3 regions of the Peribacillus sp. Aquil_B1 genome follow, and region 2 is predicted to be linked to each of the others. Evidence: riboswitches for the same ligand, from Rfam matches in the RefSeq annotation. Region 2 holds a riboswitch; each other region holds the start of a gene.
The links. Region 2 has a riboswitch for cobalamin ahead of MPH60_RS17060 (ribonucleoside-diphosphate reductase subunit alpha). Riboswitches for the same ligand answer to the same signal wherever they lie in the genome.

Region 1 (5,090 bases), on a different contig from region 2:
GGATGCATCTTTCAATACCTTCATCAACGTGCGGGTCCGTTACACCCATGAAAGCAGTTTCAACCCATTTAACGTTTAATTTTTCCCATAATAACCGTGAAATTTTATATATATCACTATTTGCATCAGCATCACTGCCACCTCGGCCAATTAGCAATATCGCTGTCTCAGAATGTTCAGTGGCCGTATCGAATCCCGCTTCCTCCAGACGGTCTGTCAGGATCGTCAATACATCATGGTGGACCCCGATCGTTTGGCCATATGTGAATTTCACTTCTGGATACTTGGTTTTCCCATCCTCTATTTCAGCTGGGATATGTAATTTCGAATGTCCTGCATGCAATAAAATGATCGGTATGACAATAACTTCAGTAGCCCCTCGTTTTACACAATTATCAATTCCTTTGGATATATTCGGTGCCGCAAATTCCAAGAAGCACGTTTCCACCAGGAAACGCTCGTCCATTGCCGGAATCATATTTTCAATAAAATGACGGACTTCTTCATTTCCCGAAGCCAACCGGCTTCCATGTCCTACGAACAAAACTGCTTTCATTTACTTTCCCCCTCTTGATTAGTCTTCACAAGGCGCAGGCTCTATGTTTATTTTGGGAGCGATGTCCTGATAAGAAAAATTCTGTATCTTTTTCGAACGTTTGAAGTATTTAAAAAGCCGCTCATTTGGATGGGCATTTTGCTTATACTCCCCGACAATGTCCGTGATCAGTTCAACAAGCTGTTCCGGTTCAATGCCTTCCGCAACCGGCTGACCCGGATGGGCTGTTCTTCCAACCGGTTTAGCTCCAAGAAATAAGTCGAACTTCCCTTTTCGGAAGACAATCCCGATATCATCCATCACAGCACTATAACAAGCCATCCCACACCCATTAAAACCGATGTTCAGTTCCTTGGGCATTTTCATTCCGCCAAGCACCCTGTGTATTTCATCTGCATAAGGAATGGATTCCGCTTTTTCACCATCACAGAAATCACAGGCTTTTAATGTCAGTACATCTCCAATCGGCGACAAAAGAAAGTTTGCTGATTGCAATTTCCCCGTAATGACTTCCGGATCCGTTGTCGGGATCTTTAAGACGATTTTATGATTTGGCGTGTATTCCATCGTTCCCTTTTCCCCGACAACTTCCGCAAGTGTCATCATTTGATTGGGAGTGAATTGTTTATTCGCCACACCTGGACTAACGGCAAGTTCGAATACTGACTCCATTTTTTGCTGAACAATCGGCTGAATGGATTGCTTAACGGTTTGACCCTTGACTCTTGACAGGGCCTCCATTGCCATTTCAAAGGAGGCTGGCTTCTTTTCTGGTGCTTTTGTAAGCAATCCAACTCCTCCAGCGGACTCGGTTAAGGCTTCTTGATCTAATGCCCACGGTTCCGCTTCTTTTTGAAGTCGTTGATGCGGCTTCAATGTTTGCTTTTCCGAATTCAACGTATATTTTCTCTGATAGCCTCTTGGTGTGATGATTTTGTCATCATACAAAAAGGTGGATGAATTACCGATAATGACGGTGGTCAACATTCCAATATCGTGATTCAACATATCCTGCAAATTGGTTATGACAATATCCTGCCTATCTCGATAAGCACTTTTCACCAACCCGACAGGTGTATCCGGCGAGCGGTAGCGAAGGAGAATTTTCTGTGTTTCAACAATTTGCCGGGTCCGCCTGCCGCTGCGCGGATTATAAAGTGCAATGACAAAGTCTGCCATCGCAGCTGCTTCAACCCTTTTAGCAATCAGTTCCCAAGGAGTTAAATGATCACTGAGGCTGATCGTACACGAATCATGCATGACTGGTGCCCCAAGTAAAGACGCACATGAGTTGATTGCAGATATGCCAGGAATGACTTCAATGCCCACTCCTGTTTCTTCTTTCCAGCCTTTCTCAATCAATACTTCATAAACCAGCCCTGCCATCCCGTAAACTCCAGCATCCCCACTGGAAATCACCGCCACTTTCTTTCCCAGCTCCGCTTGTTTCACTGCTTCCTGTGCACGTGATACCTCTTCAGTCATCCCCGTACTAATGATCGTTTGATCTGTAAGCAGTCCCTGAATGAGTTCAACATAAGTTTTATAACCAATGATGTAGTCACTTTCTTGAAGGGCTTCGACGGCACGTTTGGTAATGTGTTCAAAATTCCCGGGCCCAAAGCCCACGACGAATAATTTACCGTTTGTACTCATTAAGACATCTCCTTTTACGCTTTGTTCTTTGAAATACCCGTATGAGCAGGAAAATCTGGATTAGGTGTCATTTCCCCATCATTGAATTGATAGATCATCTGTGAAACAAACTCACCTTCATCGATATTACTGACGATCTGCCGACCGAAATCAGGCGTTTCCACTCGATACCAGTTTCCTTGCGGATAGGCAATCACAACGCAGGCATCCTTACATCTTCCGTTACAGCGTGTCCTGGTTGTATGGATTTTCAGATCCAGTCCTTTTGAAGTAATTTCATCACGAATCGCTTGGATTACTTCTTCCCCGCCCTTTTTCATGCAGCTGCTTCCATTACAAATCAACAGATGTGTATTTGTACCCGTCAAGTTCCAAGTAGTCATCTTCTTCCTCCTGAGTTCAGGGAAAAGGCAAAATAAAAAACCTTAACATAAGAGTCAAGGTTTAAAAAACTATATGAATGAGGAGCCAAAGGCAAGCATGCCAAATCCTCCCAAAATCGTCATAGTCCTTCTACCTTTCCCTCCGAAAAGTATCATGCAATTTTAAAAGCAGGTTTCCTGGCTTACGCTTCATTTTACTTTGTCCCTTCCCGGCAACAATGCCAGTGGCTATCGACAATTTCATCAGCGTTTACAGTAGCGGGGGCTGCATCGGATTTTCACCGATTTCCCTATTATCCCTTGCTTATTCACACAAGGGCACTTTTAAAATGAAATATTTGGTTTTATTATACATTTCTAACTAACTTAATCTATCATATAACAACTTTATCAAAATTCAATAGTTTATTCCGACTGTTTAGAAAAGTTTAATCTTGTAAAACCAGTTAAAATCCTTTCCTTGCAACAAACTTCGTCCCGAAAAAAAAGATAGTGTAGCTGGAATTATTTCTTTATGGTACACTATACGAGAAAATTTTCAAAATAATTACATAAGTTTCATGGTGTTGAATTTCTCGGAATTCAGCTTAAAAGGGAAGCCGGTGAAAATCCGGAGCGGTCCCGCCACTGTAAAGGGAAGTCCTATTACTTTAACTTTAATCCACTGTCAAATGAGATGGGAAGGATGTAATGGGATGATGAACCAAAGCCAGGAGACCTGCCATGAAGCGTGAAACTGTTTCAGCCTACGAGGATGGGCGTGCGGATCAGGCAGAATGGCCCATGGTTGGTTCATACTGCAAAATTCCTGTTCATTACGCACTTCTTTCCTATGAGAGAAGTGCTTTTTATGTTGGGCGCCGCTTTTCTTCTCAAGATTGATCAGAAAAATTTTAAAAGTGTTGAAAGGAGAAAGAATGAAAAGAACCAATTGGAAAATCATTTATTTTGTCATCTTACTGCTTTTTGTCCCGAACCGGGCAATGGCCATGCATATCATGGAGGGCTTTTTACCCATTGAATGGGCCATATTCTGGTGGGCCGTAACGCTTCCATTTTTAATCATGGGTTACCGTTCCATCAGGTCCAAAGTAAGGGAAAATCCAGAAACTAAAATGATACTTGGCCTATCGGGTGCATTTGTATTTATTTTATCGGCCCTAAAGATTCCTTCCGTTACGGGAAGCTCCTCACACCCTACGGGTGTTGGTTTGGGTTCCATATTATTCGGGCCTTTGGCCATGAGTGTCGTTGGCTCCATCGTTCTGTTATTTCAAGCTGTCTTACTGGCTCACGGAGGCTTGACGACATTAGGGGCCAATGCATTTTCCATGGCCGTTTGCGGACCGTTCATTGCTTACTTCGTCTTCAAGGGCGCAACTAAATTGGGGTGGTCTTTTTCACTTGCCGTTTTCTTGGCGGCTGCTTTTGGAGATTTGGGAACCTATGTAGTCACTTCCGTTCAACTTGCTCTTGCTTTTCCATCCGAGGTAGGAGGATTCATGGCTTCTTTCAGTAAATTTGCAGGCATTTTTGCCCTGACCCAAATTCCCTTGGCAATCAGTGAGGGGTTATTGACAGTCGTCGTGATGAATTTCTTAAAAAAATACAATCTAGGTGAATTGAAATTGCTGCGAGTTTTATCAAAGGAGGCCCGTTAATATGAAAAAAAGTCTACTGCTGCTTTTCCTGGTTGTCATTCTTGCAACCATACCGTTAATCACCCAACAAGGAACGGAATTTGGCGGTGCCGACGGTGAAGCTGAGGAAGCCATCACTAAGATCCATCCGGAATACAAGCCATGGTTCAACAGTATTTGGGAACCGCCAGGTGCAGAAACCGAAAGCTTATTATTTGCGCTGCAAGCTGCAATCGGAGCTGGTTTCATCGGTTATTTCATAGGTGTAACGAGACAAAGGAATAAACAAACCAAACAAGAAATTCCCGAAAAATCGAAGCATGTTACTCATTGATAAATATGCCTATTTCAATGGGCTAAAGGATGTACATCCGTTAGAAAAGATGGTTTTTTCACTTTCCATATTGCTATTTTCGTTAACGGTAAGGGATATGACCGTTTCGCTCATCACTTTTACGGTGATGAGCGCTTTAATCATTTTTGCGGCAAAAATCCCGCTTTCCTATTATCTGAAATTACTTCTATTGCCAGGATTTTTTATACTATCGGGAACAATTACCATTCTTTTTTCTTTCACAAGTAAATTTACATCGATATCGAATATATGGTGGTCCTGGAAGGTCGGGAACTGGCAAATATTCATCAGCGATGACAGCGTCGGTACAGTGGCCAATTTGATCAGTGTCGTATTCGGCTGCATCAGCTGTTTATATTTCCTTACCTTAACTACACCGATTACCGTCATCCTATCCGTGCTGCGAAAATTTAAAGTGCCTTCCTTATTGATCGATTTAATAGAATTGACCTATCGCTTCATTTTTATTTTTTTAGATACAGCTTTGGCCATTCACCAAG
Region 2 (5,090 bases):
GCACAATTTGTTTTTTACGCGATACAACGCCTTCTAAGACGGCGATGTTGTTGTTTAATGAAACGTCGTATGCTTTTTCCACTGCATAAGCTGCTTTACCAAGAGCCAAGGCAACAGAATCATTAGTCAGGATATCCGTTACGACGAATAGGAATAAGTCCAATTCCTTCACAGCGATTACCGCTTCAATCGCCGCTTCCAATTCAGCTTGCTTGGCAAGGACTTCGTTCGGATCAACAGCATTGACCTGTGCTATCTCCACTTTAGCCATTCCCATGGAGAATTCCTTTGCATCAAGAGTGATAAGCTGAGCAATCGTTTTGTCGCTCAAGTCAGCTCCTGCCTTCAACATTTCCAAGCCATATGTTTCGGCGTCGACACCCGCAATGGCAGCCAATTCCATAGCTGCTGCAACGTCTTGTTCCGTGCATGTAGGTGATTTGAACAATAAAGAATCGGAAATGATGGCAGACAGCATAAGACCTGCGATTGCTTTAGGAACTTCAATGCCGTTTTCTTTATAAATTTTATTTAAAATGGTTGCCGTACAGCCAACTGGTTCCGCACGGTAATATAAAGGATCGCTCGTTTCGAAGTTAGCGATACGGTGATGGTCGATAACTTCCAACACACGTACTTGGTCAATATCTTCAGCACTTTGCTGGCGTTCGTTATGATCGACCAAGATTACGCCATCAGCTTCCCCTGCAACTTTTTCCACAAGACGGGGAGCATCGAATTTGAATTGGTCCAATGCATATTGAGTTTCACCATTCACTTCACCCAGACGAACTGGTTCAGCGTTGATACCTAACTGCTTTTTCAGGTCTGCATAAGCGATTGCTGAACAGATTGTGTCTGTATCCGGGTTTTTATGTCCAAAAACTAATACTTTTTCCAAGATTTTATCCCCTTTTTCATAAATATTTTTCCGCGAATCCCCTCACCGCAATAAGGGAGAGCCATCTTTACTAGACACTTTATTTTAACACAAAATCGCGTAAAATCAGCGCTTGAATTATCCATTCCTCAATAAAATCTTTCATTACTTCACCCTCTGCCATCACTTTGTCAATAGATAAGGGTTGGTTTTTTTCAAATATATTAGTTGAATTATCATCGTATATGGCTTACGATAATATAAGCAGAAATACTAGATATTGATTACATAAACAACACCAATAACTATATATAGAATTTATTATAATCCAAGGTGCCAGTGATGGCTGAAAAGGGAATCCGGTGTAAACCCGGAACTGTCCCCGCAACTGTAAATGTGACGAAATGAGAAACCCACTGTATAGATCTTTATACGGGAAGGACTCAAAGTAGGATGATCATGAGTCAGGAGACCTGCCTTGAATTTTTCACGTTTCTTATTCTTCGGGGATTGAGATGATGAAACGATAGTATAACGGCTATTTTTTCATGGCTCCTTTATTCTATCGTTTGATCCGCTCAATTCTTTGGGCGGTTTTTTTATTTTAGCGGAAGTTAACAAGGAGGATTATTAATGACTCAAACATATAACTCTACCATAAGTGAAAATGACACAGAATCGAAATCCATCCAGCTTGAGATGTTATCGAAGGAATTCGAAGGCCGTCTCGATATGGAAAAGTTCAAAAAGCGTTTTACAAAATGGCTTGATCGCAAAAGTGACTCAACCGAAGAACAGGCATCAAAAAAACTGATTCAGCTCGCTCTTGAAGGTGTGGATATCGATGCTCCGGATTGGACATTCGTTGCTGCAGCAGAACTGTTGAATACAATGTATAGGGATGCACAAGCCAATCGAGGTTATGAAGGCGAGAGCTATGGCCCATTCTATGAGCTGATCACAGAACTCTCCCAGCTTTCGGAAGGTCAGCGTTATCCAATTTATAAACCAGAACTGCTATCTTCCTATACAAAAGCGGAAATTGAGGAATTGGGTTCGGTGATCGACCCGGAAAAAGATAAATTATTCTCTTACATAGGCATCTACTTATTGAACGACCGCTATCTGGCCCGCCCAAAAAAGGACAAGGTCTACGAACTGCCGCAAGAACGTTTCATGATCATCGCGATGGAAATCATGCGAATGGAAAAAACGGAGCACCGCCTGCAACTTATAAAAGAAGCATACTGGGCCATGTCCAACCTTTATATGACCGTTGCGACTCCCACACTCTCCAATGCAGGTAAAACACATGGACAGTTAAGCTCTTGCTTTATCGACGCAATTGAAGATTCCATTGACGGCATCTATCTATCAAACTATGATGCAGCAAAAGTATCTAAATTCGGCGGCGGTGTCGGCCTTTACGTTGGTAAGGTTCGCTCGCTTGGTTCTGATATCCGGGGCTTCTCTGGAAACAGTTCCGGCACGACGCCCTGGATTCGACTATTCAACCAGACAGCTGTAAGCGTCGATCAATTGGGTCAACGTAAAGGTGCCATCGCGATTTACTTGGATGCCTGGCATAAAGATATCATGAGCTTCCTCGATTTAAAGACACAAAACGGGGATGACAGATTAAAAGCCCATGATATTTTTACAGGCGTATGCATACCGGATTTATTCATGGAGGCTGTACGCGACAGAAAAGAATGGTATCTTTTCGATCCGCATACCGTTAAGCAAACCCTTGGATTTTCACTTGAAGATCTTTATGACGAGAAGAAAGGCGAAGGAAGCTTCAGGAATCATTATGCACTTGCTGTCGAGGCCGCAGAAAATGGCACGCTTCCAAACTATAGCTTTGAAAAAATCAATGCGATGGACATCATGAAAAGCATCATGATTTCTCAATTAGAAGAAGGCGTACCGTATATGTTCTACCGCGATGAAGTGAATCGGAAAAATCCCAATAAACATAAAGGTATGATTTATTGTTCTAACCTTTGTACGGAGATTGCCCAAAACCTAAGCCCTTCGACGATCACGGATGAATATGAAACAGAAGATGGAGATGTTGTTGTAGTTCGTAAAAGCGGCGATTTCGTTGTCTGCAACCTTTCATCCATTAACTTGCCACGAGCGGTGGGCAGCGATGTTTTGGAAAGATTGATTCCCATTCAGATCCGAATGCTGGACAATGTCATTGATGTGAATAATCTTCCTGTCAAACAAGCATCCATCTCGAATAAACGTTACAGGGCAATTGGTTTAGGAACGTTTGGATGGCACCATTTACTTGCCACACAGAATATTTATTGGGAATCCGATGAGGCTGTTCAATATGCCGATGCTTTATACGAAAAAATCGCTTACTTAACAATCAAGGCATCCAACGAATTGGCCAAGGAAAAAGGATCGTACCCATATTTTGAAGGATCTGATTGGCATACAGGGGACTATTTCGACCTGCGTGACTATACAGATCAAAAATGGATGGATTTAAAAGCAGACGTGCAGGAACACGGGACCCGTAATGGATATTTAATGGCGATTGCCCCCAATTCATCGACAGCCAAAATCGGTAATTCCACGGATGGCATCGACCCTTTGTATGAAATTGAATTTTACGAAGAAAAGAAAAACTTCAAATTCAAGGTGACCGCACCAGGCTTGACGCCAAATACGTATGAATATTATAAAAAAACGCGTTTCAATTTGGACCAACTGGAAAGCATCAGGCAAAATGCAGCCCGACAACGCCATATTGACCAAGCAATCAGCTTTAATCTGTATGTACACAATACAATCAAAGCGAAGGTCCTGTTGGATATCCATTTAACGGCATGGGAAAGCGGGTTGAAATCAACGTATTATGTTCGTTCGACTTCTTCCGAATATGACAATGCCTGCGAAAGCTGTTCAAGTTAACGACATTCATGACCCAGTAATCTATTCTTAAAGGAGTTTTCACGAATGACCAATCATATCAAAAAAATTCGGATGCTCGAACCGACGCATCCAACCAAGGCAACCGGCGTTTTCAAAGGAGAAGCTTCAGGCTTCCTCCTTTGGAATGATATTCAGTATGAAAAATTCTATGATACCTATACACAGCTCATCAATAACTTTTGGAAGCCTTCGAGCGTGAACATGATTCAGGATAAAAAACAGTGGGGCGAATTGGACGAAGATATCCAGGATGCTTTTCTCGATATCCTTACGATGATTGCTGGAATGGACAGTCTTCAAACGCCAACATTAGTAGAAATCCTTCGGTACATCAAAGATCCGGCGGCAAAAGCTATCCTGGCCAACATGGCCCAGCAGGAATCAATCCATAATGAGTCTTATTCCTATATCCTTGCTTCCTTGATTCCGGTAGGCAAGCAAAAACAGCTTTTCGACCGCATCAAAGAGCATCCTGAAGTGATTAAGCGTAACCAACCGATCGTTGATGCTTATCAAACGTTCGTGGACGATCCCAGCCCACAGCATTTATTCGAGGCACTGATCCATTCAACGAACCTTGAGGGGATTTATTTCTATCTGGCTTTCGCCTTTTATTATAATTTAGGACGCCAAAATCTAATGACCGGTTCCGCTACGATGATATCCTATATTCATCGCGATGAAATGGTCCATTTCGATTTCATTGGCATGCTCATTCAAATCTTGATGTATGAATATCCTGAGTTAAATAATGAAGAAAACACGAAGTTCATCTATACAACGATTGAAAAAGCAGTCGAACTCGAAAAGGAATGGTCTGAATATATGCTCGAAGATATCCAAACCAAAGCCGATCTTGATTTGGAAGAATTCAATGAGTACATTGAATATATCGCCAACAAACGATTACGTATGCTAGGCCTTGAAAATTTGTATAAAGAATATGGCGAGAACCCGATGCCATGGATCAAAACGTTCGATGATGAATCAATCGGACTTACCAAAACCGATTTCTTCGAACAGAAGTCAAGGACATACAGTCAAGTAAATGCCAGCAATGGGTTCGATGAGCTGTAAAGTTGCCATTGTCTATCATTCTGCCGGCGGCAATACAAAAGCGCTTGCTGAAGCCCTCGCTTCCCTTTTACCTGAAGCTTTCCTATTTCGAATGAATGATTTCGATTTACGTACATTGCCGGATTACGATGCATTGATCGTCGGCACCTATACATGGGGCAATGGAGAGCTTCCCGCTAAA
Region 3 (5,090 bases), on a different contig from region 2:
ATGTTTGCGGAAAGCTTCCGATCGTAGTCGAAGGGAGAAAAGGCAATTTGAAAAATTCCTGTTGTTTTTGGTAACGCTCTTTAAATGGAAGCTGACGGCCGGGGGTCCTGGTTTTAACCTTTTCGACATTGGATTGTACAGTTCCATAGTTCCGGGCATTTGAACTTGCTAACGTTTGAACCGTAAATTTATTGGCATCGACTTTTTCGGCAATTGCTTCAAAGCCTTGATTATTCCCTTTGACCAAGAGTGTGATTTCCTCAAGTTTCTCATCAGCGAAAGCAAGGGCCGCTTTCACTTCTTTTGAAAGGGCGGTTTCATTACGAACGGTCACTGGGACATGAAGCAGGGAACAAGAGGGCTGAAGCCAGATTTGGTCCTCGGCTACCAATGACTTAAGAGTCTCGATCAATTGGATTTTTTTTGATAAATCAGAAAGCCAAATGTTTTTTCCATCAATCACACCTGCAGCAAGCACTTTGTTTTTCGGAAAGCCGAATGCTTTCAGGTTGCTTAGATTCCTACCTTTGTCATGTACAAAATCAAGACCGATTCCTTGAACTTGTAATTCGATGACTTCCTGGTAATGTTCCACGGCATCAAAGTATGTTTGCAGCATGATGTTCAGGTTTGGTGCTGCTTCATTCAGTTTTTCATAGAGGTAAGTAACAGTTTTCATATCTTCTTTGGAAATCGATGAAACAAGTGAAGGTTCGTCCATTTGAACCCACTTCACGCCTTCTTGCTCCAACTCCCGCAGGATTTGCATGTATAGGGGAAGCAGGCTCAGGATGATGCCAGGGATATCTTGTTTTTTAAAGCCTTTTGAAAGGGAGATGAAAGTATAAGGACCGATCAACACGGGTTTCGTTTCTATCCCTAGCATTTCCTTGGCTTCCCGATATGCTGCAAGTGGTTTATTTTCTGTTAACGTCAGCTGTGACACCTTTAATTCAGGGACAATATAGTGATAGTTCGTATTGAACCATTTCGTCATTTCGGAAGCGACTTCATCATTGTTTCCGCGAGCCATTGAATAATAAACGGAAAGGGGAACGCTTCCGCTTTCATAGGCTGAATAACGTTCAGGAACAAGACCGAACATGACGGACATATCGAGCATTTGATCATAGCAAGTGAAGTCGTTGACAGGAATGATATCAATGCCTCGCTTCTTCTGTTTTTGTAAGTTGCCTAAACGGATGGCTTTTAGTTGTGCCGTAAATTCTGATTCATCGATTTTACCAGACCAGTAAGCTTCTAATGTACGTTTCCATTCACGATCTTCCCCGATTCGAGGGTAACCCAAACTACTGCTTTTCAAAATTCCCATCCTCCTAAATTCATTTGATTGAACAATAAAAAAAGCATCCCCAACAGTCAAAAGAGAAAGTTAGAAATGCTTAAAATAAAGAGGCATGCAAAAATGCCCCTTACAATTATAAGGTCCCTAACACCTCCCTATCTCCCGTAGGTTAAAACAGTGTTGTCGAAATAGGCAGGTCTCCTGACTTAGGGATTAACATTAGCGGCGGGCCTTCCCGATCTGTTGATCAGTGGCATATTGGTTGACGCTAACACTCCCATTACAGTGGCGGGACCGTGCCGGAATTACACCGGACTTCCCTTTTAATCCCAATTTAAAATTAGGAACCTATTTCCACATATGAAATTTGACAAAACCTGCCTTGATAACTGTTTGCAGGCTAAAAATTTATAAAATAAAAACTATTATAAAAATTTAGGCAATCTTAACATATCCGACCAAAAGGGTCAACATGGAAAAAAGATTCAGGAAAGTATCCGGTTATTAATTGTGCAGGAGGATGGGGTCTGTTCCTAAAAAAGAATATATTGTTTGGACAGGGAGTATGTATAGAGGAAGTGGCGTTTTGAAATGGGGCGTGGGGGATGACTTTCTACATCTTGATTGCAGGAATCATTTTTTGCATGGTGATGAGCATTCGTACGTTATTTCTTGTTGAGTCGGGAGGAAAGAAGTTTTCTCTGGAGGATATGCTTTGGCTTGGTAATTTATATGCGACGATATTAGTCGGATTTGCACTGATTTATTTATTATACGAACTTCAGAATCATTCGGTGATTCTTGATATGGGCAATCGATTGGACGGCACTTTCTATGAACAGTTGAAGACTTCTTTTTATTTTAGTGCGATGACGATGTTTTCTGTAGGGTATGGAGATATAGCCCCGATTGGCATGGGCAGGATGATAGCTACGATTCAGGCTTTCATCGGTTATACACTGCCGGCAGCGTTCGTGATCCGGACGGTGATCGATTTGGAGCACAAAGATAGGAAGGATAAATGAAAGTTGTGTTTCTTTCAATTATTGGGTACTCTTACCATAATGAAAGAAATGGAGGGTTCAATATGACTGTTAAAATTGGAGAAAAAGCACCTGATTTCAAGCTCCCTGCAAACAATGGCGAAATGGTGTCCCTATCGGATTTTAAGGGGAAATATATCGTATTATATTTTTATCCAAAAGACATGACGCCAGGATGCACGACTGAGGCCTGTGATTTCCGGGACCATAATGAGCATTTTGAGGAATTGGACGCTGTCATCATTGGGGTAAGCCCAGACCCAGCTGCACGTCATGAAAAATTCATCGAAAAACATGGATTGCCTTTTCTGCTGCTGGCTGATGAAGATCATGAAGCGGCTAAAATCTTTGATGTGTGGCAATTGAAGAAGAATTTCGGTAAGGAGTATATGGGCATTGAACGTTCAACTTTCCTGATTGATAAGGATGGTAAGATAGTCAAAGAATGGCGGAAAGTAAAAGTCAAAGGCCACGTCGAAGAAGCTCTTGATACTCTTCGCGACCTCGAAAAATAAGGGACAGACAGATGAAGGATGAGCGAATAACGAAGCTTGCAGCCAGGCTGATTCATCATTCGATACAATTACAGCCAAAAGAGAGAATCCTCATACGGGGCCATATCAACACGAAACCATTATTGAAAGAGCTGATTGATGAAATATACAGAGTTGGCGCTTATCCATATGTTGAACTCGAAGACGATGAAATAAGCCGCCACCTGTTACAAGGGAATGTAAAGGAACAACTTGACACCTCTTCGCAATGGGCCTTGAAGAAATATAAGGATATCGATGCAGTCATCATCATCACCGGGGAGGAAAACGATGTGGAAATGACCGATGTTCCCATCGAAAGGCTCCGTCTACAAGGGGAGGCTATGAATTCCCCCACTCTTTTCTATGTAAACAACCGACGTTGGGTCTTGCTTAATTATCCCACCAAGGCATCAGCGCAAAAAGCCGGCATGACCTTCGACAGGTACGAAGATTTTCTTTTGAATGTATGCAACATGGATTACGGGAAAATGGAGACGGCCTTGAAACCGTTAAAACAATTGATGGAACGAACTGACAAAGTCAGGATCGTTTCGCCAGGAACGGATTTGACCTTTTCCATCAAAGGTATGCCGGCCGTCATATGTGCCGGAAAAAAGAATTTACCGGATGGGGAAGTGTTTACGGCACCCATAAAAGATAGTCTCAATGGAAGGATATCCTTCAACACACCAACAACCTATGAAGGATTCACCTTTAGTGACATAGAATTAAACGTAAAAAAGGGAAAAATCATTAAAGCTACTTCCAATCGTGACTCTGAAATGAACCGAATTCTGAATATTGATGAAGGGTCCCGTTTTATCGGGGAGTTCGCAATAGGAATCAACCCATACATATTGGAACCTATGGACGATACCTTGTTCGATGAGAAAATTAGCGGGAGTCTGCACTTGGCTCTTGGACTTGCCTATGAAGAAGCGGATAATGGAAACCGATCATCGATTCATTGGGATATGGTTTTGATTCAGCGGCCCGAATATGGGGGTGGTGACATCTTCTTTGACGACGTCCTGATCAGAAGGGATGGCGTTTTCATTTTGCCGGAATTAGATGCATTAAACCCAAATTCTTTAAAATAAAGCCTTTTTTAATAAGGCTAAGGCTTTTGTCCAACTCAAAAAGGGGACACCTGAATATGCTTTATTAAGGGAATACCTCCTCAGAGAAAGTTGCGCGGGACACATAGAGCCCGTGTTTTTTTATGTTAATTAAAAGGGAGAGATGAACATGTTAATACTTTCAACTGTCATTCCTAATGAAGGCATCCAAAAGAAGATGACGGAAGCTTTTCCTGACTTGAGCTTCATTTATCAAAAAGGATGGACGGATGGGCCGCTTCGTGAAGCGGAAATCTTAATTACATATGGTGAAGACTTAACGGAAGAAATCATTGGGAAAGCTGCGAACTTGAAGTGGATCATGGTCATGAGTGCAGGGATGGAATTAATGCCATTTAAAGCCATAGAGGAACGGGGCATTCTGGTGACAAATGCTAGAGGCATTCATAAAATCCCAATGGCAGAGTATACGATAGGGATGCTTTTGCAATATGAAAAGAAATTGAAACTGCTTATGAAGAATGAAACGGAAGAATTGTGGGATAGAAAGATTGAAGTAGGGGAATTGAATGGCAAGACGATGTTAGTTATTGGTGTGGGTGCAATTGGAGGGGAAGTGGCTCGTCTTGGGAAAGCCTTTCGGATGACGACGATAGGAGTGAACCGGAGCGGGAAACCAGTGGAATCCATAGATCACCTCTATGCCCTGGATAATTTATTGGAAGCCATACCGGGGGCCGATTATATCGTATCCGTCCTGCCAAGTACGGATGAAACGAAGGGTCTTCTGCAAAAGGAACACTTTGAAGCAATGAAAGAAACTGCAGTATTCGTGAATATTGGCCGGGGCGACCTGATTAACGATGAAATGCTGATCGAAGCGCTGAATGCCGGGGAATTATCTCATGCCATCTTGGATGTATTTGATCCGGAACCATTAGGAAAAGGGCATCCGTTTTGGAGGATGGAGAATGTTACAGTCACTCCGCATCTTTCAAGTAAAAGCGGAGAATATTTACCAAGAACCTTTGCCATATTCGAAAAAAATATGCGTGAATACCTGAAAGCTGGAAAAGACTTCACCAACGTAATCGACTTATCCAGGGGATACTAAACTCATTGCAAA

Region 1: it holds a riboswitch for cobalamin, as region 2 does, so the genes downstream of both, MPH60_RS11435 ((2Fe-2S) ferredoxin domain-containing protein) here and MPH60_RS17060 (ribonucleoside-diphosphate reductase subunit alpha) in region 2, are expected to answer to the same signal.
Region 3: it holds a riboswitch for cobalamin, as region 2 does, so the genes downstream of both, metE (5-methyltetrahydropteroyltriglutamate--homocysteine S-methyltransferase) here and MPH60_RS17060 (ribonucleoside-diphosphate reductase subunit alpha) in region 2, are expected to answer to the same signal.

Annotation. Positions count from the first base shown of each region.
Region 1 is NZ_JAKXEE010000001.1:2,329,262-2,334,351, forward strand. It holds gene MPH60_RS11425 (sirohydrochlorin chelatase) at 1-556, opposite strand, end outside; gene cobJ (precorrin-3B C(17)-methyltransferase) at 575-2,212, opposite strand; gene MPH60_RS11435 ((2Fe-2S) ferredoxin domain-containing protein) at 2,227-2,595, opposite strand; cobalamin riboswitch at 2,746-2,936, opposite strand; cobalamin riboswitch at 3,140-3,335, shown strand; gene MPH60_RS11440 (hypothetical protein) at 3,319-3,477, shown strand; gene MPH60_RS11445 (energy-coupling factor ABC transporter permease) at 3,513-4,256, shown strand; gene MPH60_RS11450 (energy-coupling factor ABC transporter substrate-binding protein) at 4,258-4,569, shown strand; gene cbiQ (cobalt ECF transporter T component CbiQ) at 4,556-5,090, shown strand, end outside.
Region 2 is NZ_JAKXEE010000002.1:681,163-686,252, forward strand. It holds gene MPH60_RS17055 (manganese-dependent inorganic pyrophosphatase) at 1-901, opposite strand, end outside; cobalamin riboswitch at 1,195-1,375, shown strand; gene MPH60_RS17060 (ribonucleoside-diphosphate reductase subunit alpha) at 1,514-3,811, shown strand; gene MPH60_RS17065 (ribonucleotide-diphosphate reductase subunit beta) at 3,857-4,909, shown strand; gene MPH60_RS17070 (flavodoxin domain-containing protein) at 4,881-5,090, shown strand, end outside.
Region 3 is NZ_JAKXEE010000005.1:2,403-7,492, reverse strand. It holds gene metE (5-methyltetrahydropteroyltriglutamate--homocysteine S-methyltransferase) at 1-1,333, opposite strand, end outside; cobalamin riboswitch at 1,481-1,673, opposite strand; gene MPH60_RS23835 (potassium channel family protein) at 1,912-2,331, shown strand; gene bcp (thioredoxin-dependent thiol peroxidase) at 2,394-2,864, shown strand; gene MPH60_RS23825 (aminopeptidase) at 2,876-3,985, shown strand; gene MPH60_RS23820 (D-2-hydroxyacid dehydrogenase) at 4,134-5,078, shown strand.